DNA from 3 places in the Streptomyces sp. NPDC032721 genome. Region 2 is predicted to be linked to each of the others. Evidence: riboswitches for the same ligand, from Rfam matches in the RefSeq annotation. Region 2 holds a riboswitch; each other region holds the start of a gene.
What was found. A riboswitch is a leader RNA that binds a small molecule or an ion and turns the genes downstream of it on or off. The one in region 2 is predicted to bind cobalamin.
Positions count from the first base shown of each region.

Region 1: it holds a riboswitch for cobalamin, as region 2 does, so the genes downstream of both, cobN (cobaltochelatase subunit CobN) here and ACZ5PB_RS26550 (CoA-acylating methylmalonate-semialdehyde dehydrogenase) in region 2, are expected to answer to the same signal.
Region 3: it holds a riboswitch for cobalamin, as region 2 does, so the genes downstream of both, ACZ5PB_RS32255 (ribonucleoside-diphosphate reductase subunit alpha) here and ACZ5PB_RS26550 (CoA-acylating methylmalonate-semialdehyde dehydrogenase) in region 2, are expected to answer to the same signal.

Region 1 is NZ_JBVIMX010000005.1:292,084-302,266, reverse strand. It holds gene ACZ5PB_RS13565 (cobalt-precorrin-6A reductase) at 11-766, shown strand; gene ACZ5PB_RS13560 (precorrin-2 C(20)-methyltransferase) at 827-2,353, opposite strand; gene ACZ5PB_RS13555 (precorrin-8X methylmutase) at 2,350-2,976, opposite strand; gene cobG (precorrin-3B synthase) at 3,082-4,425, opposite strand; cobalamin riboswitch at 4,482-4,631, shown strand; gene cobN (cobaltochelatase subunit CobN) at 4,694-8,293, shown strand; partial or broken gene ACZ5PB_RS13540 (hypothetical protein) at 8,340-8,735, opposite strand; gene ACZ5PB_RS13535 (hypothetical protein) at 8,870-9,478, opposite strand; gene ACZ5PB_RS13530 (PucR family transcriptional regulator) at 9,542-10,183, shown strand, end outside.
Region 2 is NZ_JBVIMX010000013.1:91,853-102,035, reverse strand. It holds gene ACZ5PB_RS26570 (enoyl-CoA hydratase) at 1-667, opposite strand, end outside; gene mmsB (3-hydroxyisobutyrate dehydrogenase) at 664-1,626, opposite strand; gene ACZ5PB_RS26560 (enoyl-CoA hydratase/isomerase family protein) at 1,623-2,738, opposite strand; gene ACZ5PB_RS26555 (acyl-CoA dehydrogenase family protein) at 2,735-3,886, opposite strand; gene ACZ5PB_RS26550 (CoA-acylating methylmalonate-semialdehyde dehydrogenase) at 3,883-5,382, opposite strand; cobalamin riboswitch at 5,647-5,827, opposite strand; cobalamin riboswitch at 5,942-6,167, shown strand; gene metE (5-methyltetrahydropteroyltriglutamate--homocysteine S-methyltransferase) at 6,328-8,646, shown strand; gene ACZ5PB_RS26540 (hypothetical protein) at 8,792-10,042, shown strand; gene ACZ5PB_RS26535 (hypothetical protein) at 10,026-10,183, shown strand, end outside.
Region 3 is NZ_JBVIMX010000018.1:136,216-146,398, forward strand. It holds gene ACZ5PB_RS32225 (alkene reductase) at 1-58, shown strand, start outside; gene ACZ5PB_RS32230 (helix-turn-helix domain-containing protein) at 67-1,035, opposite strand; gene ACZ5PB_RS32235 (hypothetical protein) at 1,117-1,290, shown strand; gene ACZ5PB_RS32240 (metallophosphoesterase) at 1,287-2,039, opposite strand; gene ACZ5PB_RS32245 (CGNR zinc finger domain-containing protein) at 2,104-2,670, shown strand; gene ACZ5PB_RS32250 (ribonucleotide-diphosphate reductase subunit beta) at 2,689-3,705, opposite strand; gene ACZ5PB_RS32255 (ribonucleoside-diphosphate reductase subunit alpha) at 3,705-6,098, opposite strand; cobalamin riboswitch at 6,240-6,364, opposite strand; gene ACZ5PB_RS32260 (GNAT family N-acetyltransferase) at 6,440-6,940, opposite strand; gene ACZ5PB_RS32265 (YbdD/YjiX family protein) at 7,055-7,273, opposite strand; gene ACZ5PB_RS32270 (carbon starvation CstA family protein) at 7,270-9,498, opposite strand; gene ACZ5PB_RS32275 (GntR family transcriptional regulator) at 9,675-10,183, opposite strand, start outside.

The DNA of each region.
Region 1 (10,183 bases), on a different contig from region 2:
GATGGATCCCGTGCACATACTCGTTCTCGGCGGTACGACGGAGGCGCGGCACCTCGCCGCACTCCTGGTGGACTTTCCGGGCATCAGGGTCACCAGTTCACTCGCCGGACGGGTCGCCAGCCCGAAGCTGCCGCCCGGCGAGGTACGGATCGGGGGGTTCGGCGGCGCCGACGGACTGGCCGCATGGCTGCGTACCCACCAGGTGGACGCGCTCATCGACGCCACCCATCCTTTCGCCGGAACGATCAGTTCGAACGCGGCCACCGCGGCCGCCGCTGCCCATGTTCCCCTGCTGGCGTTGCGCCGGCCCGGCTGGGCGGCCGGTGAGGGCGACCGCTGGCACCCGGTCGGCTCACTGGCCGAAGCCGCCGACGCGCTGCCCGCACTGGGCGGGCGGGTCTTCCTCACCACCGGGCGGATGGGCCTCGCCGCCTTCGCGGGGCTGGGGGAGCAGTGGTTCCTGATGCGGTCGGTGGACGCTCCCGACGGCCCCTGCCCGCCGCGCATGGAGGTGCTCCTCGACCGGGGCCCCTTCACCCTCGAAGGGGAACGCGAACTGATCGCCCGCCACCGCATCGACGTGCTCGTCACCAAGGACAGCGGCGGCGCGGCCACCGCACCCAAGCTGACCGCCGCCCGCGAGGCCGGGATCCCGGTGGTCGTGGTGCGCCGACCGCCGGCCCCCGAGGGCGTACCGGAGGCGGGGACCCCGGAAGCGGCCGTGGCCTGGTTGCGCGAGCACTGGTCCGCTCGCGCAACCACGTGAGCGTCAGTCCGCTCGCGCAACCACGTGAGCGCTGATCCGCCCGCGCAACCAGCAGGGCTCTCAGAGCTCCGGATACCGCCGGGGCGTCCAGACGATCCGCTCCCCGTCGTCGCCCCGCCGCTCCCACCGCGTCTGCGACGAGCCGACGATCAGCAGGGTCCGCATGTCGACCTCCGCCGGGTCGAGGTCCCCGAGCCGTACCGTCCGTACGTGCTCGGTGGGCCCGCCCACGTCCCGGCCGAGCACCACCGGGGTGTCCGGCGAACGGTGCTCAAGCAGCAGGTCCCTGGCCTTGCCGACCTGCCAGGTACGGCTGCGCGAACCGGGGTTGTACAGCGCCAGCACCAGGTCCGCCGAGGCCGCCGCGCGCAGCCGCTCCGCGATGACCTCCCACGGCTTCAGCCGGTCGGAGAGCGAGATCGTCGCGTAGTCGTGCCCCAGCGGCGCACCCGCCTTCGCGGCGGCGGCGTTCGCGGCCGTCACACCGGGCAGCACCCGTACCGGAACCTGCGCGTACTCCTTCTGCGTGGCGACCTCCAGGACCGCCGTCGCCATCGCGAAGACACCCGGGTCACCGCCCGACACCACGGCGACCCGCCGCCCGCGCCGCGCCAGATCCAGCGCGAACTCGGCGCGCTCCGACTCCACCTTGTTGTCCGAGCCGTGCCGCACCTGCCCCGGCCGCACCGGCACCCGGTCCAGGTACGTCGTGTACCCGACCAGGTCGTCGGCGGCGGCCAGCGCACCGCGCGTCTCGGGGGTCAGCCACAGCGGCCCGGCCGGACCCGTCCCGACCACGACCACCTCGCCGTCCCCCTCGGCACGCGGCACCGGAGCCTCGGTGTGCGCGGAACCGACCCGGCTGGGCAGCACCGCGACCGCGAAGTACGGCACCGAATCCGCGTCCACGTCCGCCAGTTGACCGGTGCGCTCACCGGCCATCGTCGCGCGCTCCACATAGCGGGCCTCGGCCAGCCGGCCCGACGCCTCGAAGGCGCCGCGCACCGCGGGGAACGTACGCCCCAGCTTCATCACCACGGCCGCGTCCGTCGCGGCGAGCCGGGCCGTCAGCTCCTCCTCGGGCAGCGTGCCCGGCAGGATCGTCAGCACCTCCTCGCCCTCGACGAGCGGCGTGCCCAGCCGGGCCGCCGCCGCGCTCACCGAGGTCACCCCGGGGATCACCTCGGTGGCGAACCGGTCCGCGAGCCGCTTGTGCATGTGCATGTACGAGCCGTAGAAGAGCGGATCGCCCTCGGCGAGCACCGCCACCGTGCGCCCCGCGTCGAGGTGCACCGCGAGACGGGCCGCCGCCTCCTCGTAGAACTCCTCCAGCGCCGCCCGGTAGCCGCCCGGGTGGTCGGTCGTCTCCGTCGTGACGGGGTAGACGAGGGGTTCCTCGATGTGGTCCTCGCGCAGGTGCCCCGCCGCGATGGAACGCGCTATGGACCGCCCGTGCCGGGCGCTGTGATACGCGATCACGTCAGCCCCCGCGATGACCTCCACCGCGCGCAACGTCATCAGCGACGGATCGCCGGGACCGAGACCGACTCCGTAAAGACGGCCCTTGACCTGCCCGTTGCTGCTCATTCTTCCTCGCTGGCGATCGCGTTGAGCGCGGCGGCGGCGATCGCGCTGCCCCCGCGCCGGCCGCGCACGATCAGGTGCTCAAGACCGGACTCGTGCACCGACAGTGCCTCCTTGGACTCCGCCGCACCCACGAACCCGACCGGTACACCGATCACGGCCGCCGGACGCGGCGCCCCCGCCTCGATCATTTCCAGGAGCCGGAAGAGCGAGGTCGGCGCGTTGCCGACCGCCACCACGGAGCCTTCGAGACGGTCGCGCCACAGCTCCATCGCCGCCGCGCTGCGGGTCGTCCCGAGCTCCTTGGCGAGATCCGGCACCGACGGGTCGGACAGCGTGCACACCACGTCGTTGTCGGCGGGCAGCCGCTTGCGGGTGACTCCGCTGGCCACCATCTGCACGTCGCACAGGATCGGGGCGCCGGAGCGCAGCGCCGCCCGAGCACTGGCGACCACGTTCGGGCTGAACGCCAGGTCGCGCACCAGGTCGACCATGCCGCAGGCGTGGATCATACGGACCGCGACCTGGCTGACGTCGGCGGGCAGACCCGCCAGATCCGCCTCGGCGCGGATCGTGGCGAAGGACTGGCGGTAGATCGCCGGTCCGTCCTTCTCGTACTGATGCACTGTGCTGTCGCTCTCTTCTGCGGGCGTGAGATGGGGAGTTGAGTGGTTGTCGTGGGTACGGGGAAGTCGTGGGCAGGGGGGATGCGGAGGAACGGGGCGAGCGTGTCAGGCGTGCTGCCCGCGTGCGGCGGCCACCGCGCCGGACAGTGCGGGCGAACCGTCGGGGACGGTCACCGGGGCGTCCGCGACCCCGCCGCGTACGACGGAGATCCGATGCCCCTCGGGGGTGGCGACCACATCGACCCAGTCGCCGTGCGGATGCCCGCACCTGCGCGAGCACCCCGACCAGTGCACGGGCAGCGCACCCACCGGACCGGCCACGGCCGCGGCCGTCGCCCGTACGTCGGACAGCGACTTCGCGCAGCCGGGCTGCCCGATGCAGGCCCCGACCCCGCTCCAGGGCGACCGGTCACGGGTGATCAGACCGGCCGCGTCCAGCGCGTCCAGCAGCCCGTCCGCCTCCTGCCGTGCCACGCCGGGGACGACGACCCCGCGCCACGGCGTCAGCCGCAGGGTGCCGTCACCGTGCCGCCCGGCGGTGTCCGCGAGCAGCCGCCACTGCGCTGCGGTGATACGTCCCAGGGGTACGCCGACGGACAGCGCGGCACCGGGCCCGGCCGCGCCCGTGACGACACCGAAGCGCGGGGCGGCGGCCTCGGCGGGCCGGGGCGGGCCCGCGACACGCGTGGCCTCGACACCGGCCGCACCCAGCTCCCGTACGACCGCGTCCAGGAGCGGATCGGCACCGTCCGCGAGGTCGGCCACCCGCCACACCCCCGCGTCCCGCGCCCGCTCCAGGAAGGTCTCGGCCGCGACGAGCGCCGCCCGCGCCGCTTGCGCGTCCGGCACCCGTACGGCATCGGCCGCCGTACCGATCCGCAGCACGGCCCGGCCGCCGGAGTGCGCGAGCAGCGTCACGTCGGCGCCCAGCGCGTCCACATCGCCCCGGCCGTCGTCGAGCGCGAACAGGAACCGGCCCGAGAGCCGCGTCGCCCGCTCGCTGCCGCACAGCAGCGCGTCCAGCTCGGCCAGCCACCGGCCGACGTCCCCCGCGCCCAGGCCGTCGAGCCCGGACAGCGGCGACGCCACGATGTTGCGTACCCGCTCATGGCGTTCGGACGGCAGCAGCCCCGACTCACCGAGCAGCCCGGCCAGTTCGCCCCCGCAGTCGGAGGGCAGACCGCGGAGCTGGGCATTTCCGCGAGAAGTGAGGTGAATCTCACCATCGCCCAGCCGGTCCGCCAACTCCCCGAGCACCTCGGCCTGTCCCCGGGCGAGCACTCCGCCGGGCAGCCGTACCCGCGCCAGCGCCCCGTCGTCGGCACCGTGCAGCCGCAGGGACCCCGGGCAGGCATCGCCACCGGTCCGCCCGGACCCCGTACCGGAGGCTCCGGGCGGGGTCGGCGAAGTGGCTGGTGGGGGCGGGAACTGGGACATGGCGGCGAGCATACCGACCGACGGGGGACTGCTGTTCGACACTGTGTGCGGTCCCCTTGACCAGGGGCCCTAATATGCCTGGTGGCGGGCGTTCGTGCTCGTCGTCGCCACCGAAGGCGACAGGGGAGGAAGCCCGGTGGAACTCCGGCGCGGTCCCGCCACTGTGAGCCCGGCCACCGCCGGGCGAGTCAGGAACTCCCCTGCCCGAGCCCCGGTTCCCCCGGAGCTCACCACCGACACCGCCCGGGGCGTGGACACCCCGAGGAAGGCACGACGCCGCATGCTCCTGCTCCTGTCGACGTCCGACACCGACCTGCTCAGCGCCCGCTCCTCGAACGGCCCGGTCGGTTACCGCTTCGCCAACCCTTCCCGGCTCGCCCTCACCGACCTGCCCGGGCTCCTCGACGGTGTCGACCTCGTCGTCGTACGCCTGCTGGGCGGGGTCCGCGCCTGGCAGGACGGCCTCGACCAGGTGCTCGCCACGGGCCGGCCCGTCGTCGTCCTCACCGGTGAACAGGCCCCCGACGCCCAGCTGATGGCCGCCTCCACCGTCCCCGTCGGCATCGCGGCCGAGGCGCACGCCTACCTGGCGCACGGTGGCCCCGCCAACCTGGAACAGCTGGCCCGCTTCCTCTCCGACACCGTGCTCCTCACCGGCCACGGCTTCGAGTCGCCCGCCCCCGCCCCCTCCTGGGGCCCGCTGGAGCGCACCGCCCGCGAGGACATCGAGGGCCCGACCGTCGCGGTGCTCTACTACCGCGCCCACCACATGAGCGGCAACACCGCCTTCATCGACGCCCTCTGCGGCGAGATCGAGTCCGCCGGAGCGCGCCCGCTGCCGCTGTACGTGGCCTCCCTGCGCACCCCCGAGCCCGAGCTCATCGAGGAACTGCGCGCCGCCGACGCCATCGTCACCACCGTCCTCGCCGCGGGCGGCACCCGCCCCGCCGAGGCATCGGCAGGCGGCGACGACGAGTCCTGGGACGCGGGCGCCCTCTCCGGCCTCGACGTACCGATCCTCCAGGCGCTCTGCCTGACCTCCTCGCGCGGCGACTGGGAGGACAACGACGAGGGCGTCTCCCCGCTCGACGCCGCCAGCCAGATCGCCGTCCCGGAGTTCGACGGCCGCCTGATCACCGTCCCGTTCTCCTTCAAGGAGATCGACGAGGACGGCCTGCCCGCGTACGTCGCCGACACCGAGCGCGCCGCCCGCGTCGCCGGAATCGCCGTACGCCACGCACGGCTGCGGCACATCCCCAACGCCGAGAAGCGCGTCGCACTCGTGCTCTCCGCGTACCCCACCAAGCACTCCCGCATCGGCAACGCCGTCGGCCTCGACACCCCCGCAAGTGCCGTCGCCCTGCTGCGCCGCCTCCAGGCCGAGGGCTACGACTTCGGTACGGAGGAGGTGCCGGGACTCGTCTCCGGCGAGGGCGACGAGCTGATCTACGCGCTCATCGAGGCGGGCGGCCACGACCAGGAGTGGCTGACCGAGGAGCAGTTGGCCCGCAACCCGGTCCGCATCCCGGCCGCCGACTACCGCCGCTGGTACGCCACCCTGCCCGCCGAACTGCGCGAAGCGGTCGAGCAGCACTGGGGCCCGGCGCCCGGCGAGATGTTCGTGGACCGGTCCGCCAACCCCGAGGGCGACATCGTGCTCGCCGCCCTGCGGCACGGCAACCTGCTCATCCTCATCCAGCCGCCGCGCGGCTTCGGCGAGAACCCGATTGCGATCTACCACGACCCCGACCTGCCGCCCTCGCACCACTACCTCGCCGCCTACCGCTGGATCGCCGCCTTCGCCGACGACAACGGCTTCGGCGCCGACGCGATGATCCACCTCGGCAAGCACGGCAACCTGGAGTGGCTGCCCGGCAAGAACGCCGGACTCTCCGCCGCCTGCGGCCCCGACGCCGCCCTCGGCGACCTCCCCCTCATCTACCCGTTCCTGGTCAACGACCCGGGCGAGGGCACCCAGGCCAAGCGCCGGGTGCACGCCACCCTGGTCGACCACCTGGTGCCGCCGATGGCCCGCGCCGACAGCTACGGCGACATCGCCCGTCTGGAACAACTCCTCGACGAGCACGCCCAGATCGCCTCCATGGACCCGGCGAAGCTGCCCGCGATCCGCGCCCAGATCTGGACGCTCATCCAGGCCGCGAAGCTCGACCACGACCTCGGGCTCGAAGACCGCCCGGAGGACGAGGGCTTCGACGAGTTCATCATGCATCTCGACGGCTGGCTCTGTGAGATCAAGGACGTCCAGATCCGCGACGGACTGCACGTCCTGGGCGGGGCCCCCACGGGCGAGGCCCGCGTCAACCTGGTCCTCGCCATCCTGCGCGCCCGCCAGATCTGGGGCGGCACCGCCTCCCTGCCCGGCCTGCGCGAGGCCCTCGGCCTCGACGAATCGGCCGCCCAGCGCACCGCCACCGACGAGATCGAGGAGCAGGCCCGCGTCCTCGTCCAGGCGATGGAGGACCACGGCTGGGACGCGTCCGCCGTCGCCCGGGTGGCCGAAGGACACCCCGCCGCCGTCGCCGACATCCTCGGCTTCGCCGCCCGCGAGGTCGTCCCGCGCCTCGGCGCCACCACCGACGAACTCAGCCACACCGTGCACGCGCTGAACGGCGGCTTCGTCCCGGCAGGACCCTCCGGATCCCCCTTGCGCGGCCTGGTCAACGTCCTGCCGACCGGCCGCAACTTCTACTCCGTCGACCCCAAGGCCGTCCCCTCCAAGCTGGCCTGGGAGACCGGACAGGCCCTCGCCGAGTCCCTCCTGACCCGCTACCGCACCGACAACGGCGAGTGGCCCACCTCCGTCGGCCTGTCCCTCTGGGGCACCAGCGCGATGCGCACGGCGGGCGACGACATCGCCGAGGCCTTCGCGCTGCTCGGCGTCCGCCCGGTCTGGGACGACGCCTCGCGCCGGGTCACCGGCCTGGAGCCGATCCCCGCCGAAGAGCTCGGCCGCCCGCGCATCGACGTCACCCTGCGCATCTCCGGCTTCTTCCGCGACGCCTTCCCGCACACCATCGGCCTCCTCGACGACGCGGTGCGCCTCGCCGCGTCCCTCGACGAGCCGGCCGACGTCAATTACGTGCGCGCCCACACCCAGGCCGACCTCGCCGAGCACGGCGACGAACGCCGCGCGACGACCCGCATCTTCGGCTCGCGCCCGGGCACGTACGGTGCCGGACTCCTCCAGCTCATCGACTCCCGCGACTGGCGCACCGACGCCGACCTCGCCGAGGTCTACTCGGTCTGGGGCGGCTACGCGTACGGCCGCGAGCTCGACGGCCGCCCGGCCCGCGAGGAGATGGAGACGGCGTACAAGCGCATCGAGGTGGCGGCCAAGAACACCGACACCCGCGAGCACGACATCGCCGACTCCGACGACTACTTCCAGTACCACGGCGGCATGGTCGCCACCGTCCGCGCACTGAAGGGCAAGGCCCCCGAGGCGTACATCGGCGACTCCACCCGCCCCGAGACGGTCAAGACCCGCACCCTCGTCGAGGAGACCTCGCGCGTCTTCCGTGCCCGCGTGGTCAACCCGAAGTGGATCGAGGCGATGCGCCGCCACGGCTACAAGGGCGCCTTCGAGCTGGCCGCCACCGTCGACTACCTCTTCGGGTACGACGCGACGACCGGCGTGGTCGCCGACTGGATGTACGACAAGCTCACCGAGACGTACGTCCTGGACCCGGTCAACCGCGAGTTCCTCAAGGAAGCCAACCCCTGGGCCCTGCACGGCATCGCCGAACGCCTCCTGGAGGCCGAGTCGCGCGGCATGTGGGCCAAGCCCGACCCGGCGATCCTGGACGCGCTGCGCAAGGCGTACCTGGAGACCGAGGGCGACCTGGAGGGCGAGGACTGAGAGGTACGGGGTGGGGGCAGGCTTGGCGGCCCCCACCCCGTGACCGTCAGCCGGGCCGCTGCCCCGGCCCCGCCGCCCGTACGATGGCCGACTCCACGGCCGCCAGCCGGTCCGCGAGCAGCCCGAGAGCGGCCACCGCCCGGCCGAGCCCGTCCCCTTCGGCGCCGCCGAGCGCCCGGTCGCGTACGTACCCGGCGGTGACGGCGAGTACCGTCGCCCGGACCGTCAGCAGGTGCCGCAGCACGGCCAGGATCCGGTCCAGCTCGGTGGGCCCGTAGGGGTGGACGAGCCGGTCGGCCCGGGCGGCCGGGTCGCCGTCCGCCAGCCGCACCAGCAGATCCAGATCGGCGCGCTCGCGTCCGGCCAGCGGGGCCAGCACCGGGTGCGAGGTGAGCGCGTTCTCCACGAAACTCGCGGCGAACGCCTCCTCCTTGCCGGTGAGCGGAAGAGCCGGGTCAGGACCAGCAACAGGCCTACGGCCACGAGCAGTACGACGGCGCCGAGCACGACGGCGCCGAGCACGACGGCGCCCACGGTGATGGCATCCATGGGAGAGCTTCCTTACCCGCTATCGCGTCAGGCGCCCGGCAGGAGCTCAGGTCCGTACGGGGCGGCCCAGAAGAACTCGCCGTCCTCGTCGTACGCGTAGAGCAGCGCGGTACTGCCCAGCGGCAGCGGGTCGGCCCCGAACTGGCGCACCTGCACCACGGCCGTCGAGCCGTCCGTGGCGGAGACCTCCGCCTGGCCGAAGCGCGCATCCACCCGCCCCGTGCGGATGGTGCAGGTCCGACCGACGAAGTCCTGCCGGGACGGCCCGGGTTCGTCGGGGAAGAGCCTGGCCAGCAGGCGGGTGAGCAAGCGGGTCAGCAGCCAGGCGACGACCAGGGAGACCAGCAGCAGCGCCATGTTGAGCAGGTGCCGCCCGAGACCGAGGACTCCGGCCCGGCCGATCAGGGAAGCCCCGCTCAGGCTCACGAACCAGCCCAGCGAGATCAGCAGCGAGGCGGCCACCGACACGGGCACACCACCGAGCCCGAGCGCCCCGCCGCCGCCGAGCTCGCCGTCGAAGCTGTCGTGGCTCACGGCCCCCCACAGCACCAGCAGCCAGAATCCGATGCCCCCGCCCGTCGCCTCGGCCCATCCTGGACCGGGCGCACACCCGTTCGCATTGCCGTGGACCGGCAATCTTTATGATTCCTTGATGCCGGGTGCTGCCGGCGGCCGAATACGAACGACGAAGGAGAGAGCGTGACGGACCAGGGAATCCCGGCGGAACACCTCGACGGGTACGCCCGGATCCTGCGCGACGCCTGCGCCACCGGCAGAAGGCTCACCCGGGGCGAACGTGAGGCGCTGCGGGGCCGGGGCGAACGGGCCTCCGAAGCCGGCATAGGCCTGCGCGCCCTGGTCCGCGCCCACCTCAACGCGGCGAAGGGCGCCAGCGAAGGCATGTCGCAGCGGGAGACGGCACATCTGCTCGCCGCCGTCGAGGAGGCGGTGGACGCCTTCGCCGAGGGGCACGAGCGGGCCCAGTACCTGGCGGTACGGCAGGAGGAAGCGGCCCGGCGGGAGTTCATCGACGACCTGCTGTACGGCCGCAGCGACCTCGGCCGCCTCGCCGAACGCGCGGAACGCTTCGGTCTCCTCCTCTCCCACGCCCACGCGGTCGCGGTGGCCCAGGGGGCCGACCCGTACGAGGACGGCCATCCGGTCACCCGGCACGTCTGGGAGGCGCTGGTCGCCCGGTTCGGCGACCGCCGCATCCTCCTCACCACCAAGGACGGCCGGCTGATCTGCATCGCCCCGGCCGACCAGGCCGACGTCCTGAGCTACTTCGCCAAGCAGGCGCACGCGGCCACCGACGGCGGTCTGGTCGCCATCGGCCGTGCC
Region 2 (10,183 bases):
CGGCCTCCTTGGCCATCATCGCCACGGGTGCGGACATCGCGGCGACGGTCTCGGCCACGGACATGGCCTCGGCCAGCAGTTCGTCCGCCGGGACGATACGGGAGACCAGGCCGGCCCGTTCGGCCTCGACGGCGTCCATGGTGCGGCCGGTCAGGCACAGTTCCATGGCCTTGGCCTTGCCGATCGCCCGGGTGAGGCGCTGGGAGCCGCCGATGCCCGGGATCACGCCGAGCTTGATCTCGGGCTGGCCGAAGACCGCGGTGTCGGCGGCGAGCAGGATGTCGCAGAGCATCGCGAGCTCGCACCCGCCGCCCAGGGCGTAGCCGGAGACGGCGGCGACGGTGGGCGTGCGGAGGTCGCCGAGCCGGTCCCACGCGGTGAACCAGTCGGTGAGGTACATGTCCATGTACCCCTGGGGCTGCATCTCCTTGATGTCGGCTCCGGCGGCGAAGGCCTTCGGGGAACCGGTGAGGACGATGCAGCCGATCTCCGGGTCCCGGTCGAGGGCCTCCGTGGCGGCCACGACCTCCTCCATCACCCGGAGGTTGAGCGCGTTGAGCGCCTTGGGGCGGTTGAGGGTGAGGAGGGCGGTGCGGCCCTTGCGTTCGACGAGGATCGTCTCGTAGTCAGTGGTCTCGTGGTCGGAGGTCGCGTGAGCGGTGGTCATGAGGTGGCTTCCTTGGGGTCCTTGGGGTCCTTGGGGTCCTTGGGGTCCTTGGGGGTCGTGCCAGGGGCGGCCGTCCCGTCCCGCAGGGCGTGGACGATGGCGGAGAAGTCCTGCCCGTTTCCGCTTCCCTCGGCGAACGCGGCGTACATCTCGGCCGCCCGCAGCCCGAGTCCGGTTTCGATGCCGCCCTCGCGCAGGGCGTTCGCGGCGAGGCCGAGGTCCTTGGCCATCAGCGGGGCCGCGAACCCCGGCACGTAGTCGCGGTTGGCGGGGCTGGCCGGGACCGGGCCCGGTACGGGGCAGTTGGTGGTGAGTGCCCAGCACTGGCCGGATGCGGTGGAGGCGACGTCGTAGAGCGCCTGGTGGGAGAGGCCGAGGGATTCGCCGAGTACGAAAGCCTCGCTGACGGCGATCATGGAGATCCCGAGGATCATGTTGTTGCAGATCTTCGCGGCCTGACCCGCGCCCGCCTCTCCGCAGTGCACCGCCTTCCTGCCCATGGCGGCGAGCAGCGGTTCGGCAAGGGCGAACTCCGCCTCACCGCCGCCCGCCATGAAGGTGAGGGAGGCTGCCTCCGCCCCCACGACTCCGCCCGAGACGGGCGCGTCGAGTGCCCGGTGACCTGCGGCGACGGCCGCCCGGTGGGCGGCGCGGGCGTCTGCGACGTCGATGGTGGAGCAGTCCACGAACAGCGTCCCGGGCTTCGCGGCCGCCAGCAGGCCCTCGTCCTGGTAGAGGGAGAGGACGTGGCGGCCCGCCGGGAGCATGGTGATCACCACGTCCGCCGGGGCGGCGGCCTCGCGCGCCGAGCCCGTGCCCTCCACCCCGGCCGCGACGGCGACGGTCATCGCCTCGGGGGCGAGGTCGAAGCCGAGTACGCGGTGACCGGCGGCGGCCAGGTTGGCGGCCATCGGGCCGCCCATGTGGCCGAGGCCGATGAAGGCGATGACGGTGGTCACCAGGGCACCTCCTGCGCGGGGGCGGTCAGTTGGAGTTCGCCGCCGGGCGGCGGGACGAAGTAGCGCGCCACGTCCGCGTCGGTGACCTCGGCCAGCGTGGCCGGTTTCCAGCGCGGGTCGCGGTCCTTGTCGATGACCTGGGCCCGGATTCCCTCGACCAGGTCGTACGAGGCGAGTGCGGCGCAGGAGGTCCGGTACTCCTGCTCCAGGACGCGTTCCAGCGGACCGAGCCGCCGGGCCCGGCGGACCGCGCGGAGGGTGACCTTCAGGGCGGTGGGCGATTTGGTCAGCAGGGTGTCGGCCGTCGCCCCTGCGGCCTCGGAGCCGTGGTCCCGCAGCCGGGCGACGATCGCCTCGACGGTGTCGGCGGCGTAGCACGCGTCGATCCAGGTCCTGTGGTCCGCCAGGGTGCCGGGCGGCGGCTGGGCCACGTACTTCGGCAGGACGTCCCAGACCGGTCGGCCGGACAGGTCGTCGAGAAGTCCCGGCAGGTCTGCCGAGGGTACGAAGTGGTCGGCGAGCCCGCACAACAGGGCGTCGGCGGCGCCGAGTTGTGCGCCGGTGAGCGCGAGGTGGGTGCCGAGCTCGCCGGGTGCGAGGGCGAGCAGGTGGGTACCGCCGACGTCCGGTACGAAGCCGATGCCGGTCTCCGGCATGGCGATCCGGGAGCGCTCGGTGACGATACGGACACTGCCGTGCGCGCTCACGCCGACGCCGCCGCCCATCACGATGCCGTCCATGACGGCGACGTACGGCTTGGGGTAGCGGGCGATCCTGGCGTTGAGCCGGTACTCGTCGCGCCAGAAGGCGGCAGAGGAACTGCCGCCGGTACGAGCGTCTCCCGTACGGGCGTCCCGGTGGATCGCGCGGATGTCGCCGCCCGCGCACAGACCGCGTTCGCCTGCGCCGCTGAGGGTCACCACCTGTACGGCGGGGTCGTGTTCCCAGGCGGTCAGCGCCTCGTCGATGGCCCGCACCATGGCGTGGTTGAGGGCGTTGAGTGCCTTCGGCCGGTTGAGCACCAGGTGGGCCGCCCGCCCCTCGGTACGGAGAAGGACCTCGTCGGCGGGATTCCGGACAGGGTTCTGGGCGGGGTTCTCGGCACCGGTCATCGCAGTGCCCCCGTCAGCCCTCGGGCGACGATGACGCGCATGATCTCGTTGGTCCCTTCCAAGATCTGGTGCACTCGGAGGTCGCGGACGATCTTCTCGATGCCGTACTCGCTCAAGTAGCCGTATCCGCCGTGGAGTTGGAGCGCCCGGTCGGCGACCGAGTAGCCCGTGTCGGTGGCGAAGCGCTTGGCCATCGCGCACAGCTCCGCGGCCTTCGGATCGGCCGCGTCGAGTGCGGCGGCGGCCTGCCGGAGCAGGGCCCGGGCGGCGGCCAGTTCGGTGGCCATGTCGGCGAGCCGGAACTGCAGGGCCTGGGCGTCAAGCAGCCGGGCCCCGAAGGCCTCCCGGTCGGCGAGGTGGGCGAGGCTGCGGTTCAGGGCGCTCTGCGCGCCGCCCAGGGAGCAGGCGGCGATGCCGAGCCGGCCGCCGTTCAGTCCGCCCATGGCGATGCGGAACCCGTTGCCCTCGCCGCCGAGCAGCCGGTCGGCGGGCAGCCGTACGCCGTCGAGGACGACCTGGCGGGTGGGCTGGGCGTTCCAGCCCATCTTCTGTTCGTTGGCGCCGAAGGAGACCCCGGGGTCGTCGCGTTCGACGACGAACGCGGAGATCCCGCGCGGCCCCGCCTCCCCCGTCCTGGCCATGACCACGTACACCCCGGCGGTTCCGGCACCGGAGATGAACTGCTTGACGCCGGTCAGGACGTAGTGGTCGCCGTCCCGGTCGGCGCGCGTGCGCAGGGCGCCCGCGTCCGAGCCCGCGCCCGGTTCGGTGAGGCAGTAGCTGCCCAGCGTGTCGGCCGCGCACAGGCCCGGCAGCCAGCGGCGGCGCTGCGCCGCGTCGCCGTGGCGGTCGATCATCGAGGCGACCATGTTGTGGATGGAGAGGTATCCGGCGATGGACGGGCAGCCGGTGGCCAGCGTCTCGAAGACGAGGACGCCGTCGGCCCGGCTGAGCCCGGAGCCGCCGTGCTCCTCGCGTACGTAAACTCCGCCGAGGCCGAGACCCGCGGCCTTGCGGATCACCTCGACGGGGAAGTACTTGTCCTGGTCCCAGGCGACGGCGTGCGGGGCGAGCTGCTCCTGTGCGAAGTCGAGGGTGACCTCGGCCAGGGCGAGCTGGTCCTCGGTGAGCAGGGTCACGGCGCTCATCCCATCGTCGGGATGGTGAAGCTCGCGCCCTCCTTGACCCCGGAGGGCCAGCGCGAGGTGACGGTCTTGGTACGGGTGAGGAAGCGGACGGAGTCGGGGCCGTGCTGGTTGAGGTCGCCGAAGCCGGACCGCTTCCAGCCGCCGAAGGTGTGGTACGCGACGGGCACCGGGACGGGGACGTTGACGCCGACCATGCCGGTGTTGACGCGGCGGGTGAAGTCGCGGGCGGTGTCCCCGTCGCGGGTGAAGATCGCGACGCCGTTGCCGTACGGGTGCTCGCTGGGCAGCCGTAGCGCCTCCTCGTAGTCGGCGGCCCGTACGACGCACAGCACGGGGCCGAAGATCTCCTCCCGGTAGATCCGCATCGAGGGGGTGACCCGGTCGAAGAGGGTGGCCCCGGCGAAGAAGCCGTTCTCGTGTCCCGGCAGGGTGAAGCCCCGTCCGTCCACGACGAGTTCGGCGCCCTCGACGTCCCCGATGCCCACGTAGCGGTTGACCCGGTCCAGGGCGTCCCGGCTGACGAGGGGGCCGAAGTCGGCGTCCGGGTCGTCGGAGGTGCCGATGCGCAGGGCGGCGATGCGTTCCCTGAGCTTGATCACCAGTGCGTCGGCCGTCTCCTCCCCGACGGGTACGGCGACGGAGATCGCCATGCAGCGTTCGCCCGCCGAGCCGTAGCCCGCGCCGATGAGGGCGTCCGCGGCCTGGTCGAGGTCGGCGTCGGGCATCACGATCAGGTGGTTCTTGGCGCCGCCGAAGCACTGGGCGCGCTTTCCGCGGGCGGCGGCGGTGGCGTAGAGGTGCGCGGCGACCGGGGTGGAGCCGACGAAGCCGATGGCCTGTACGCGCGGGTCGTCCAGGAGGGTGTCGACGGCTTCCTTGCCGCCGTTGACCACGTTGAGCACCCCGGGCGGCAGTCCCGCTTCCAGGAACAGTTCGGCCAGCCGCAGCGGTACGGAGGGGTCGCGCTCGGAGGGCTTGAGGACGAAGGCGTTGCCGCAGGCCAGTGCCGGGGCGGCCTGCCACAGCGGGATCATCGCGGGGAAGTTGAAGGGGGTGATCCCGGCGACCACGCCGAGCGGTGAGCGCAGCGAGTGGACGTCGATACCGGTTCCGGCGTTGTCGGTGAACTCGCCCTTGAGGAGGTGCGGGATCCCGGCGGCGAACTCCACCACCTCCAGGCCGCGTTGGAGGTCGCCGTGGGCGTCGGCGACGGTCTTGCCGTGTTCGGCGGACAGCAGTCGGGCCAGCGACTCGCGTTCCTCCTCGACGAGTTGGAGGAAGCGGAGCAGGACGCGGGCGCGCCGCTGCGGGTTCCACTGCCCCCAGTCCTGCTGGGCCTTCTCGGCGTCGGTGATCGCCGCCTCGGTGTCGGCGCGTCCGGCCAGGGGGACCTTGGCCTGGACGGTGCCGGTGTTCGGGTCGTACACGTCGGCGAAGAGGCCGGACGTGCCGACGGTGTGCTTGCCGCCGATGAAGTGGGTGAGCTCGCGGACCATCGAAGCCTGCTCTCGTCAGGTTCAGCTGGGGATCCGAGGAAGGCGCGGCGGGGCGCGGGGCACACCGGTCGGGGTGTGCTGCGCACCGGTCGGGGTGCGTCGCGCAGGGTCCGCCGCGGGACAGGGGAAGGCGGCCGGGATACCGGAATGCCTTCGTCGAGTCACGAACGCGGGGGCAGGGCCTCGCAGTTCGGGTACTCCGCCGGATCACCTGGGCCGTGGTCACGTACCGGTGCCATGCGTGTCTGCTCCATCCTCGTGGAAAACACGGAACACCCCGTGGCCGGTATCCTGGCTCCCGGATCGACGCGCGTTCTCCGGCCTTCCCGACGGATGGGTTTCCGTCAGTGGCCTGTCCTGCTGGAAGAACACACTCCCCAGTCACAGTGGCGGGACCGCGCCGGATTCACACCGGCTTCCCTGCACCGCGGGCTTGTCACGAACATATAGTTGGACGTCCTAGTAAGTCCACCCCCACCTCGACCCCCACCTCCGCCGCACCTCGCCCCGCCACCGTCCCCGCCCCTGCCGGTGGTGACGGCAGGGGGCTTTGCCGCCTAGTGTGTCCCGTGCAGCTGGTTCGCCCTGCCCGCCAGGTAGACGCGTCGTAAGAGGGAACCCGGTGGGAATCCGGGACTGCCCCGCAGCGGTGAGTGGGAACGACAGCCGTCATACGCACTGGGTCCGGTCGGACCTGGGAAGCGACGGTCAGTAGGAATCCGCCGGAGGAGACCCCGGTGGGTGTGCCCGCGAGTCCGAAGACCTGCCCGTTGCCCGTACGCGACCCCTCGCGTGCGGATATTCCGGTGACCTCGTGGGCGGGTCGGCGTACACATCAGGCGGAAGTGCCGCGCCCGTCGCGCGCGTTCGGCTCCGCCCGGTTCCGTCACCCCTTCGCGCCTCATCACCGGGATTCTCAGGAGTCATCTCGCGAAGGAGATTTCCGTGACATCGAAGTCCGCAGCCGCGGCAGCACGCGCCACCGTGTACGGCTACCCCCGCCAGGGCCAGGGCCGGGAGCTCAAGAAGGCGGTCGAGGGCTACTGGAAGGGCCGCGTCAGCGCGGAAGCCCTCCAGCGGACCGCGCGGGACCTGCGCCGCACGAACTGGCAGCAGTTGGCCGACGCCGGTATCCACGAGGTGCCCACCGGTGACTTCTCGTACTACGACCACGTACTGGACACCAGCGTCATGGTCGGCGCAGTCCCCGACCGGCACCGCGCCTCGGTCGACTCGGACGCGCTCGACGGCTACTTCGCCATGGCCCGCGGCAACCAGGACGTGGCGCCCCTGGAAATGACCAAGTGGTTCGACACCAACTACCACTATCTGGTACCCGAGTTGGGCCCCGGCACCGTTTTCACCGCCGACTCCACGAAGCAGGTCGCCGAGCTGAAGGAAGCCATCGCGCTCGGGCACACCGCCCGCCCCGTCCTGGTCGGCCCGGTCACCTATCTGCTGCTCGCCAAGCCCGCCCCCGGTGTCGCCGACGACTTCGAGCCGCTCACCTTGCTGGACCGGCTGCTGCCCGTGTACGCCGAGGTGCTGGCCGACCTGCGGGCCGCCGGGGCCGAGTGGGTGCAGCTGGACGAACCCGCCCTGGTCCAGGACCGCACCCCGGCCGAACTGAACGCCGCCGACCGCGCCTACCGCGACCTCGGCAACCTCACCGACCGGCCCCGACTCCTGGTCGCCTCCTACTTCGACCGGCTCGGCGACGCCCTCCCCGTGCTCGCCAAGGCTCCGGTCGAGGGCCTGGCGCTGGACTTCACCGACTCCGCCGCCGCCAACCTCGACGCCCTCGCCAGGGTCGGCGGACTGCCCGGAAAGCGCCTGGTCGCGGGCGTGGTCAACGGCCGCAACATCTGGATCAACGACTACGAGAAGTCCCTCGCCACGCTGGGCACGCTCCTGGGCCTGGCCGACCGGGTCGACGTCGCCGCCTCCTGCTCCCTGCTGCACGTACCGCTCGACGCCGCCGCCGAGCGTGACGTGGAGCCGCAGATCCTGCGCTGGCTGGCCTTCGCCAAGCAGAAGGCCACCGAGATCGTCACCCTGGCCAAGGGCCTGTCCCAGGGCACCGGCGCGATCTCCGCCGAGATCGCCGCCAACCGCGCCGACCTGGCCTCCCGCGCCGGTTCCCCGATCACCCACGACCCGGCCGTCCGCGCCAAGACCGCCGCGATCACCGACGCGGACGGGCACCGCTCTGCACCGTACGAGGAGCGGGCCGTCGCCCAACGCGCCCACCTCGGGCTGCCGTTGCTGCCGACCACCACGATCGGCTCGTTCCCGCAGACCGCCGAACTGCGCACCGCCCGCGCCGACCTGCGGGCCGGGCGCATCGACACCGGCGGCTACGAGGAGCGCATCAAGGACGAGATCCGCGAGGTCCTCTCCTTCCAGGAGAAGGCCGGCATCGACGTCCTGGTGCACGGCGAGCCCGAACGCAACGACATGGTCCAGTACTTCGCCGAGCAGCTGACCGGATACCTGGCCACCCAGCACGGCTGGGTGCAGTCCTACGGCACCCGCTACGTCCGCCCGCCGGTCCTCGCGGGCGACATCTCGCGCCCCGAGCCGATGACCGTGCGCTGGACGTCGTACGCCCAGTCGCTGACCGACCGCCCGGTGAAGGGGATGCTGACCGGTCCGGTGACGATGCTCGCCTGGTCGTTCGTACGGGACGACCAGCCGCTCGGCGACACCGCGCGCCAGGTGGCACTTGCCCTGCGTGACGAGGTCAACGACCTTGAGGCGGCGGGCACTTCGGTCATCCAGGTCGACGAACCCGCGCTCCGGGAGACCCTGCCGCTGCGCGCCGCCGACCACGTCGCGTACCTGGAGTGGGCGACCGAGTCCTTCCGGCTCACCGTCGGCGGCGTACGTCCGCAGACCCAGATCCACACGCACATGTGCTACGCCGAGTTCGGCGACATCGTCCAGGCCATCGACGACCTCGACGCCGACGTCATCAGCCTGGAAGCGGCCCGCTCCCACATGCAGGTGGCCCGCGAACTCGCCGCCCACGGCTACCCGCGCGAGGCCGGACCCGGTGTGTACGACATCCACTCCCCGCGCGTCCCGAGCGCCGAGGAGGCAGCGACCCTGCTGCGCAAGGGCCTGGAGGCCATCCCGGCCCAGCGGCTGTGGGTCAACCCGGACTGCGGCCTGAAGACGCGGGGCTGGCCGGAGACCCGGACGTCGCTGGAGAACCTGGTGGCGGCGGCCCGGACCGTACGCGGGGAACTCACCGAGTCCTGACGCGTCCACGCCCACGGGTCCCGTTCGGGGGACGGGACCCGTGCCTGTCCGTCGGCGAAGCCGTTGCCCGTCCGCCGAGCCCCGTGAGAGCATCGACGGTTTCGAGCCATCCACTCCCATGTCCGCGAACGGCAGGCACCGCTTGATGCACACCACACAGCTGTCGGAAGCCGTACTTGACGACACGGACAACGTTCTGGTCGCGCCTTCCGCGCTGCACGACGACGAACTGGTCGGGCAGTTCTTCGGGTCGACGGTCACACCGGAGGAGCTTGCGTCCGGTTCGCTCGACCTCGCGCGGAAGACCGTCTATCTGTGCGGCGATCTCTCGGCGGCGCGTTCTGTCCAACTGGGCTCGGCAGAGCGGGTGTTCGTCGTACGGGAACTCGCCCACGGGTACGCCCACGGTCACCAGGAGGGCGCCGGCGAACCCTGGACCCTCGTCGACCGTGGCCGAGTTCCGGTCCGCGTGCACGGGGTCGGCGTGTACTACCGCCGCTTCTTCGATCTGGGTGCCGATCACTTCGGGCGGATCCGTGCGGAGCACGAGTTCCAGTCCCTGACGGAGTCGACCAAGCCCGGGACGGCACATCGCAGCGGAATCTACCTGACACCCGTCACGCGAAACGGCGATGGTGGCGAACTGAATTTCCGGCTCCTCCGGTGTTCCACGAACCTCTCGGGGCCAACCGAGAACTTCCGCCCGACCGACACCGAGATCGTCGAGGCACTGAACCGCGAGGCCGCCGCCGTCTTCCGGAACCAGGCACCGCTGAACCACGTTCTCGCGCAGATCTACCACAACGCCCGTGCCACGGCGGAGAAGAAGCAGTCCAAGGCCAAGATCTCGGCCCACGCCGACAAGACCAAGGACATGCCCGTCAACGGCATCATGGCCTTCTGCACCTTCTACGACGGGCTCGACCGCCTCCGGCCGTTGGACGAAGACGCCTTCGACCACGGCGTGAAGCGCACCAGCGGACTGACCAGCCTCCGCTTCCGCCTCAAGGAACCGGCCGTAGGGGGCGGCGACGGGGCCGCGCTTCCCGCGCAGTTCACGCTGACCCTCTATCCCGGCTCCGTGTTCTTCATGCCGCTGTCCGTCAACCGCCTCTACACGCACGAGATCCGGCCCTCGACACTGGACGCCGCGTTGCTCCCGACCCGCCTGGGCTATGTGGTGCGCTGTTCGAGCACCGAAGCGGTTCACAAGGACGGCCGGACGTTCCTCGAAGTGGCCGGGGAAATGGTGGAGTTGGGGCCGCCCACCCCGGAGGGCATGGACGAGCTGCGCAGGCTGTACGCCGAGGAGAACCGGACCTCGTCCTTCATCGACTACGGCGACCAATTCCTCTTCAGCATGAACACGGGAGACTACGTTGCCCCCCGAATCTAGGACCGTGATTCCGGACGAGGTCCTCACCTTCGCCCTGCCCGCCGAGGAGAACCTCTTCGCGGAGCTGGCCGCGTCGGCGCAATGGGAGGACATGGGAAAGGGGCGTCAAGGCGCGGTACTCACCCTGCCCGACGCGACGGA
Region 3 (10,183 bases), on a different contig from region 2:
GTCGACAGCGGCGGCGGACCGGGCTCCGGCGGCGGACCGGGCTCCGGCCGTGGCATAGGGACCCGCTCAGGCCGCCCGGGCCGGGCCCCGGAAGGTGCGGCGGTACGCGTGCGGTGTGGTGCCCAGGGTGCGCAGGAAGTGGTGGCGCAGCCCCGCCGCCGTACCGAAGCCGGAGCGGCCCGCGACCGTGTCGATCGTCTCGTCCGTCGCCTCCAGCAACCGCTGTGCCAGCAGCACGCGTTGGCGCAGCACCCAGCGGTACGGGGTGGTCCCCGTCTCCTGCTGGAAGCGGCGGGCGAAGGTGCGCGGCGACATATGGGCGCGCGCCGCCAACTCCTCGACCGTCAGCTCCAGTTCGAGGTTCCGCTCCATCCAGACCAGCACCTCGCCGACGGTGTCGCAGCGGGTGCGCGTGAGCGGCCGCTCGATGTACTGGGCCTGACCGCCGTCCCGGTGCGGCGGCACCACCATGCGGCGGGCGATGGTGTTGGCCACCTCCGGCCCGTTCTCCTGCCGTACGAGGTGCAGGCAGGCGTCGATGCCGGCGGCGGTGCCCGCCGAGGTGATGACCGGGCCCTCGTCGACGTACAGCACATCGGGCTCCAGGCGCGCCTTGGGGTAACGCCGTGCGAGTTCGTCCACGTGCCGCCAGTGCGTGGTGCAGCGCCGCCCGTCGAGCAGCCCGGCCGCGCCCAGCACGAAGGCGCCGGAGCAGACGCTCAGCACCCGCGCACCCCGGTCGACGGCGCGGCGCAGGGCCTCCAGCAGCGATTCCGGGTAGGCGCGGAACTCGCAGTGCTGGTCGGCGGGTATCCCGATCAGGTCGGCCTCTTCGAGCCGGTCGAGCCCGTACGGAACATTGATCGAGAACGCCCCCGACCGGGCGGGCAGCTCACCGCTCTGCACCGCACACACCGCGAAGTCGTAGACGGGCAGCCCCTGTTCACTGCGGTCGATCCCGAACACCTCGCACAGCACGCCCAGTTCGAAGGGATTCACCCCGTCGACCAGCGCCACGGCAACGTTTCTCAGCATGCCGACAGTGTGGCAGTAATTCGATGTGTCATGACAGTCCTGCCACTCACCAATTCAGCCGCACTGAACGACAGTTGAGCCATGGACACATTCCTGAACTACCTCGTCGTTCTCGCCCTTTTCGCCCTTCTGGCACTTCCCTCACTCATCGGACAGGCGGCCGAGCGCCGGATCGACCGCCAGCTGCGCCGCGCCGAGCGCCCCCAGCCCGCCGCCTCGCGGGCCCTCGCGCCCCACTACGAGCTCACCAGCTAGTCCGGTCGGCTGGTCACCACCCGGAAATGGGTGGTCAGCCGATGCGCGTCATCCAGTACGTGAAAGGCCAGGCCGGGCGGCTGCTCCCGGTCCGCGGCCCCCTCGCCCTCCCAGGGCAACCGCAACGTCCAGGTCACCGCAGGACCCACCACCAGAGGCCGCCCGGCGAACGCCGAGGCGGCCGCGGTGTGTGCGTGCCCGGTCAGCACGGCGACGACCTGCGGCCGTGCGGCGAGCAACTCACCCAGCCACTTGGGCTGTTGGAGCTGGTACTTGTCCGGCAGCGGATGGTGCAGGGCGACCGGCGGCTGATGGAACGCGAGCAGTGCCGGCGTCCCGTCGTCCAGGGCGTCGAGCGTGCCGGTGATCCAGCCCCGCGTCTCCTCGTCCAGGTGTCCCTCGTCGCGCCCCGGAATCGTGGAGTCGATCATCAGGATCGCGACGCCGTTGACGTGGTGCACCCGGTTGACCGGCCCGTCACCGCCCGGCTCGCCCAGCAGGGCCTTGCGGTAGGCGGAACGCACGTCGTGGTTTCCGGGGCAGGGCAGCACCGGGAACGGCGCCGCCAGCAGCCGCGCCGCCTCCTCGTACTCGCTCTCCGTGCCGTTGTCGGCGATGTCCCCGGTGACCAGCAGGGCATCGACGGGGCGGGGCAGCTCCCGCAGATACCTCATGACGCGGTCCGCGCGCTCGGTGGCGCGGGCGGTGCCGTCCAGGTGCAGATCGCTGATCTGGGCAAGCAGAAGCACGGGTCCCCCGGGAATCTCTAACGGTAAATGGATCAGAAACCGTTAGGAAGGTAAGGTGCCGCCCGTGGAGAACGCAAGAGGGGGCTGCGCGCCCCGCACCGCGCTGGAGCTGGTGAGCACCGTCCGGCACGACGGACACGGCGGAGTCGCCGACGACCTGGCGACCCCCGAAGGCCTGTCCGCCTGGCTGGCAGGCGCACCCGTCACCGCCCCCCTGCACGCGGAAGTCCTCCAACTCCGCCGCGCGGTCCGCGCGTTGTTCGCCCACGCGGTACACCCCGCCCCGCCGAGCCCACTCGACGCCCACCGCCTGATGCCCTTCCCCGAAGCCCTGGCCCACCTCAACGCGTGCGCGGCCCGCGAGCCCGTACACGTACGCCTGGAATGGGAGCCGGACACGGAACCGCACACGGAGCTCCGCTCGGAATCGGACGCCCTCGTACCCCAACTCGCCCGAGCCGCAGTCGAGTTCCTCTCCGGCCCCGAACGTGAACTGCTCCGCGCCTGCACCGCCCCGCGCTGCGTGCGCTATTACGTCAAAGGGCACGGTCGCCAGGAGTACTGCAAACCCTCCTGCGGCAACCGTGCCCGCGCCGCCCGGCACTACCGGCGGCAGAAAGACGCGATCTAGAACGATCCGGAAGACGACCTAGAAGTCGTCGTCGAAGCCGACGGTGCCCTCCACAGCGACCTGGTACGCCGACGGGCGGCGCTCGAAGAAGTTGGTCAGTTCCTGGACGCCCTGGAGCTCCATGAAGGAGAAGGGGTTGGCGGAACCGTAGATCTTCGGGAAGCCGAGGCGCTCCAGGCGCTGGTCGGCGACGCACTCCAGGTACTCGCGCATGGACTCGGTGTTCATGCCCGGCAGGCCCTCGCCGCACAGGTCGCGGCCGAACTGGAGCTCCGCCTCCACGGCTTCCTTCAGCATGTCGGTGACCTGCTGCTGGAGCGCGTCGTCGAAGAGCTCGGGCTCCTCCTTGCGGACGGTGTCCACGACCTCGAACGCGAAGTTCATGTGCATGGTTTCGTCCCGGAAAACCCAGTTCGTCCCCGTCGCCAGCCCATGCAGCAGACCCCGCGAGCGGAACCAGTACACGTACGCGAAGGCGCCGTAGAAGAACAGGCCCTCGATGCAGGCCGCGAAGCAGATCAGGTTGAGCAGGAAGCGGCGGCGGTCGGCCTTGGTCTCCAGGCGGTCGATCTTCTCGACCGAGTCCATCCACTTGAAGCAGAACTGCGCCTTCTCGCGGATGGAGGGGATCTCCTCGACCGCGTCGAAGGCCGCCGCGCGGTCGTCCGGGTCGGGGAGGTAGGTGTCCAGGAGGGTCAGATAGAACTGGACGTGGACGGCTTCCTCGAAGAGCTGGCGCGAGAGGTAGAGGCGCGCTTCGGGGGAGTTGATGTGCTTGTAGAGGGTCAGGACGAGGTTGTTGGAGACGATCGAGTCGCCGGTCGCGAAGAACGCGACGAGGCGGCCGATCATGTGCTGCTCGCCCGGGGTGAGCTTCGCCAGGTCGGCGACGTCCGAGTGGAGGTCGACCTCCTCGACGGTCCAGGTGTTCTTGATCGCGTCCCGGTAGCGCTCGTAGAAGTCCGGGTAGCGCATGGGGCGGAGAGTCAGCTCGAAGCCGGGGTCGAGCAGGTTCTTCTCGGTGGAAGTGGACATTACTGGCAGGCCTCGCAGGACTCGGGGTTTTCCAGGGAGCAGGCGAGCGCTTCGGCGTCGGTCGCCTGCTGTACGGGGATGGGGGCGGCGGCAGCGGTCTGCGAGCCGGCCGCGCGGGCGATCCGGGTGGCCGGGCGCGAGCGCAGGTAGTACGTCGTCTTCAGGCCCTTCTTCCAGGCGTACGCGTACATCGAGCTGAGCTTGCCGATGGTGGGCGTTTCCAGGAAGAGGTTCAGGGACTGGGACTGGTCGAGGTACGGGGTGCGGGCGGCGGCCATGTCGATCAGGCCGCGCTGCGGGATCTCCCAGGCGGTGCGGTAGAGGTCGCGGACCTCGGTGGGGATCCAGTTGAAGCCCTGGACGGAGCCGGAGGCCTCGCGCAGTGCCTCGCGGGTCTGGGCGTCCCAGACGCCGAGCGCCTTCAGGTCGTTGACCAGGTAGGAGTTGACCTGGAGGAACTCGCCGGAGAGGGTCTCGCGCTTGAAGAGGTTGGAGACCTGCGGCTCGATGCACTCGTACACGCCTGCGATGGAGGCGATGGTGGCGGTCGGGGCGATCGCGAGGAGGAGGGAGTTGCGCATGCCGGTCCTGGCGATGCGGGCGCGCAGGGCTTCCCAGCGCTCCGGCCAGGTGGCCTGGACGCCGTAGTGGTCGGGGTGCAGTACGCCCCGGGCGGTGCGGGTCTTCTCCCAGGCGGGGAGCGGGCCCGAGCGCTCGGCGAGGTCGCAGGACGCCTCGTACGCGGCGAGCATGATGCGTTCGGCGATACGGGTGGAGAGGGCCGCGGCCTCGGCGGAGTCGAAGGGCAGCTTCAGCTGAAAGAAGACGTCCTGGAGGCCCATGGCACCCAGGCCCACCGGGCGCCACTTGGAGTTGGAGTTCCCGGCCTGCTCGGTCGGGTAGAAGTTGATGTCGACGACCCGGTCGAGGAAGGTGACGGCCGTGCGGACGGTCTCGTCCAGGCGGTCCCAGTCGATGTCGCGGGCCGCGGTGTCGACGAAGGCGCCCAGGTTGACCGAGCCGAGGTTGCAGACGGCCGTCTCGCCGTCGTTGGTGACCTCAAGGATCTCGGTGCAGAGGTTGGAGGAGTGGACCGTGTGGCCCGGCTCCGCCGTCTGGTTGGCGGTGCGGTTGGAGGCGTCCTTGAAGGTCATCCAGCCGTTGCCGGTCTGCGCGAGGGTGCGCATCATGCGGCCGTACAGCTCACGGGCCGGCATGGACTTCTTGGCCAGGCCCGCGGCTTCGGCCTTGCGGTAGGCGGCGTCGAAGTCGTCGCCCCACAGGTCGACGAGCTCGGGGACGTCGGCGGGGGAGAAGAGCGACCACTGGCCGTCCTGGTCCACGCGGCGCATGAACTCGTCCGGGATCCAGTGGGCGAGGTTCAGGTTGTGGGTGCGGCGGGCGTCCTCGCCGGTGTTGTCGCGGAGCTCCAGGAACTCCTCGATGTCCGCGTGCCAGGTCTCCAGGTAGACGGCTGCCGCACCCTTGCGGCGACCGCCCTGGTTGACGGCCGCGACGGAGGCGTCGAGCGTCTTCAGGAACGGCACGATGCCGTTGGAGTGGCCGTTGGTGCCGCGGATCAGGGAGCCGCGGGCGCGGATGCGCGAGTACGAGAGACCGATGCCGCCCGCGTGCTTGGAGAGGCGCGCGACCTGGTGGTAGCGGTCGTAGATCGAGTCCAGCTCGTCCATCGGGGAGTCGAGGAGGTAGCAGGACGACATCTGGGGGTGGCGGGTGCCGGAGTTGAAGAGAGTGGGGGAGGAGGGGAGGTAGTCCAGACGGCTCATCAGCCGGTAGAGCGAGGCGACCTCGGCGAGAGCCCGCTCGCTGTCGTCCTCGGCGAGGCCGGAGGCCACCCGCAGCATGAAGTGCTGCGGGGTCTCGATGACCTGGCGGGTGAGGGGGTGCCGGAGCAGGTAGCGGCTGTAGACCGTGCGCAGGCCGAAGTACTCGAAGCGGTCGTCGCCGTCGAGGTCGACCAGCTCGTCGAGGGCCGCCGCGTGCTTCGCGACGAAGTCGGCCGTACGGTCCGCGATGAGCCCTTCGCGGTGGCCGACGGCGACGGACTCGGAGAAGCAGCCGACGCCCTGGGTGGCTGCTTCGTCCCGGATCGTACGGGCGAGGAGGCGGGCGGCGAGGCGGGAGTACGCCGGGTCCTCGGAGATGAGTCCGGCGGCGGACTCGGTGGCGAGCTCGCGGAGTTCGGCGGCGTCCGAGCGTGCGTTGCGCCCGCGCAGGGCGGCGGCGGCGACCCGGCCGGGGTCGGTGTCGGTGAGGTCGGCGGTGAGGTCGGTCAGGGTGCGCAGGAGGGCGGTGCCGGGGGCGTCCTGCTGGTCCTGGCCGAGGTGCTGACTCTGCTCGGCGGTGGCCGGGTCGACTGGCGCGATGGTCACGTGGGGGCTCTCCCTCGCTCGGCGCCGCGCCTGCGGGGGAAGAGGGCGCACGGGCGCACGGGACCCCGGAAAGGGGCACGCGTCACCTGGCGTCCACTGGCCCTACCGCGAGGCCCGGACGTATCGGTGTCCGGATCGGTCGAGCCGGACTCGCTGTCGGCAGGTCCTCGGACTTTGACGGTGCGCAAAAGCGCACATGACACACCGTTGCGGGACAGTTCCGGATTCGCACCGGATTCCCCTGCGACGACAGCGAGACGAGCATACATGTGGGGGGTGCGTCGTGGTGCACCCACCACATCTTGTGTCGCGTGCGGTGGCGGTGAAGGGGCGGAAGCGGGCTAGAGCCCCTTCACGTACGTCAAAAGCCCCAGTCCGGGCACCGGTTCCCAGTCCCTTTCGGGTGTCCGTACGAAGCCGAGCCGCTCATAGATCCGGTGTGCGCCGCGCATCGTCGGCTGGGTCGACATCACCAGCCGTACGACCCCCTCCTCGGCCCGTGCGCGGGCGATGCAGGCCCGTACGAGGCTCTCGCCCGCCCCGCGGCCGCGGCCCGCGTGGGCGACCGCCAGCATGCGGAACTCGGCCTCGCCGGGGGAGGCGATGTCCTGGAGGGGGCTGCCCTGGGGTGCGTAGGTGACGGTGCCGATGAGGGTCCCCTCGGAGTCGACGGCCACGAGCAGTTCCGCCTGCTCGGCCCGGGAGGCGGCGTCGCGCAGCGTGTCGAGGTACGGGTCCCGGGTGCCCCCGGAGAGGAGGCCGTCGTCGAGGTAGGCGCGGGCGGTGATGTCGCCCACTTCGGTGTGTTCGGCGGGGTCGGCGGGCCGGATGTGAATGTCCATGCCGGTGAGTGTGCAACGCGAAGGCCCGGTGTCCCACTCCGTTTTCGCGGAGCGGAACACCGGGCCTTCACCCTTGCGGGAGGTGCCTCGGCGAGGTGCCTCGGCGGCAGGGCCTCAGCAGCAGCGGAAGCCCTCCCTGGGGTCGCCCTCGCGGGCGTCCATGCGCTTGCGTTCGAAGGCGCGGCGGGTCAGTACCCGGGCGTGCGGATCGTGCGCTCTGGCGTGTGCGACATACCGGTCGTACGCGGCTTCGCCGGTCACCTCGCGCACGTACCAGCGCAGTCGGCCCAGCCCGTGGCGCACCGCTGCCACGGTCCGGCCGGTGGCGGTCATGCCTTCTTCTCCCCGCCCTCGCGCGGCCTGCCCTCCGGGCCGATGCCGGCCGCGACCAGCTCCGCCTTCTCCTCCTTGGTGGCGATGAGCGAGGCGGGGGCGACGATCTTCGACTCGACGTAGGGGGTTTCGCTGAGCGTGACGCCCGCCGGGTTGCGGATCGCCTTCAGGCAGGCGCGGCAGGCCTCGAAGAGGACCACGACGATCAGCACGGCGAAGAGGATCGAAAGGATGCCGTCCACCGTGGAGTTGGTGACGATGGTCTCCATCTGGTCGCGGTTCTTGGCGAGTCCGACCTTGTCGAGTCCCTTGTCGAGGGCGGTCTGGTAGACGTCGCGCTGGGCGAAGAAGCCCACCTTCGGATCGGCGGAGAAGATCTTCTGCCAGCTCGCGGTGAGCGTGACCGCGACGTCCCAGAGCAGCGGAACGGCCGTCACCCAGGCGTACTTGAGCCGCCCGGACTTGATGAGGAGCGTGGTGCAGACGGCGAGCGCGACGGCGGCCAGGAGCTGGTTGGCGATTCCGAACAGCGGGAAGAGCTGGTTGATGCCGCCGAGCGGGTCGTGCACGCCGACCCACAGGAAGTACCCCCAGGCGACGACGACGATCGCGCTGGCGATCCAGACGCCGGGCTTCCAGCTTACGTTCTTGAACGGCTTGTAGACGTTGCCCAGCATGTCCTGGAGCATGAACCGGCCGACCCGGGTGCCCGCGTCGAGCGTCGTCAGGATGAACAGCGCCTCGAACATGATGGCGAAGTGGTACCAGAAGGCCTTCATCGCGGCGCCGCCGAAGGCCGCCGAGAAGATCTCGGAGAGGCCGAGCGCGAAGGTGGGCGCACCACCCGTGCGGTGCAGCAGGCTGGCCTCCTCGACGTCCTTGGCGGCCTGTGCGAGGTCGGCCGGGGAGATGGTGAAGCCTAGGTTGCCGACCGCCGTGGACGCCGCTTGCACGGTGTCACCGACCACGCCCGCGGGCGAGTTGATCGCGAAGTAGAGGCCGGGTTCGATGATGCAGGCGGCGATCAGTGCCATGACCGCGACGAACGACTCGACCAGCATGGAGCCGTAGCCGATCGTCCGGATCTGGGTCTCCTTCTGGATCATCTTCGGGGTGGTGCCCGAGGAGATCAGGGAGTGGAAGCCGGAGAGCGCGCCGCACGCGATGGTGATGAACACGAAGGGGAAGAGCGAGCCCGCGAAGACCGGCCCGGTCCCGCTCGTGGCGAACTTGGTGAGGCCGTCCATCTTGAGCGTCGGCAGCGCGATCAGCACGCCGATCGCGAGCAGGCCGATCGTGCCGATCTTCATGAAGGTGGACAGGTAGTCGCGCGGCGCCAGCAGCAGCCACACCGGCAGGACGGAGGCCAGGAACCCGTAGATCACCATCCAGATGACCAGGGTGCCCGGCTCCAGCGTGAACGTCTCGGCCCACGAGGACTCGGCCACCCAGCCGCCCGCGACGATCGCGAGCAGCAGCAGCGCGACACCGATCAGCGACACCTCGGTGACCCGGCCGGGCCGCAGGTTGCGCAGGTAGACGCCCATGAACAGGGCGATCGGGATGGTCATGCCGATGGAGAAGACGCCCCAGGGGGACTCGGCGAGCGCGTTCACGATGATCAGGGCGAGCACCGCGAGCAGGATGATCATGATGGCGAAGACGGCGATCAGAGCCGCGGCGCCGCCGACGGGGCCGATCTCGTCCCGGGCGATCTGGCCGAGCGAACGGCCGTTGCGCCGGGTGGAGAAGAACAGCGTGACCATGTCCTGCACGGCGCCCGCGAAGATCACGCCCGCCACGATCCAGATCGTGCCCGGCAGATAACCCATCTGCGCCGCCAGCACGGGGCCGACCAGCGGGCCGGCGCCCGCGATGGCCGCGAAGTGGTGGCCGAAGAGCACGCGGCGGTCGGTGGGGTGGAAGTCCACGCCGTCGTCGTTCAGTTCGGCCGGGGTGGCCCGGGTCTTGTCGACCTTCAGGACCCGGTTCGCGATGAACTTCGAGTAGAAGCGGTACGCGATGGCGTACGAGCCGAGGGCCGCGGCCAGCATCCAGGCCGCGGAGACGTCCTCGCCGCGCGAGAGGGCGAGCACCGCCCAGCCGGCCGCGCCGACGAGCGCCACCAGGCTCCAGACGGCCACGGACTTGGGGGACAGCTTGCGGGCGGGGCCGGGGGGAGCCCCGGTGGCCCCGGTCTCGACTGTCGGTCTCGGCTCTGCCATGGCGATCCGTCCCCTCACGCGATCTTTACGGTCGTAACGTGCGCGAAATCTAGGGGCTGCGACCGCGCTGCGGAACCCCCTGTCCGTATATCGGTACGGAAAAGGAGCGACCACCGCAGGTCAGGGGCGTACCGGAGTCAACTGACCGGAGCCTCTCAGCTGTTCGTCCCTGGTGGCTAGTCGTTCGGGCGCTGGAGCCTCGCCACGAACTTGTAGCGGTCGCCGCGGTAGACCGAGCGCACCCATTCCACCGGCTCGCCGCCCCTGTCGAGGGAGTGCCGCGAGAGCATCAGCATCGGCAGCCCGACGTCGGTGCCCAGCAGGCCCGCCTCGCGCGGGGTCGCGAGGGAGGTCTCGATGGTCTCCTCGGCCTCGGAGAGGTGTACGTCGTAGACCTCGGCGAGGGCGGTGTACAGCGAGGTGTACTTCACCAGCGAACGGCGCAGCGCGGGGAATCGCTTGGCGGACAGGTGGGTCGTCTCGATCGCCATCGGCTCGCCGCTGGCCAGCCGCAGCCGCTCGATGCGCAGGACGCGGCCGCCGGCGGTGATGTCGAGCAGTCCGGCGAGGGTGTCGTCGGCGGTCACGTACCCGATGTCCAGGAGCTGTGAGGTGGGTTCGAGGCCCTGGGCCCTCATGTCCTCGGTGTACGAGGTGAGTTGGAGCGACTGCGAGACCTTCGGCT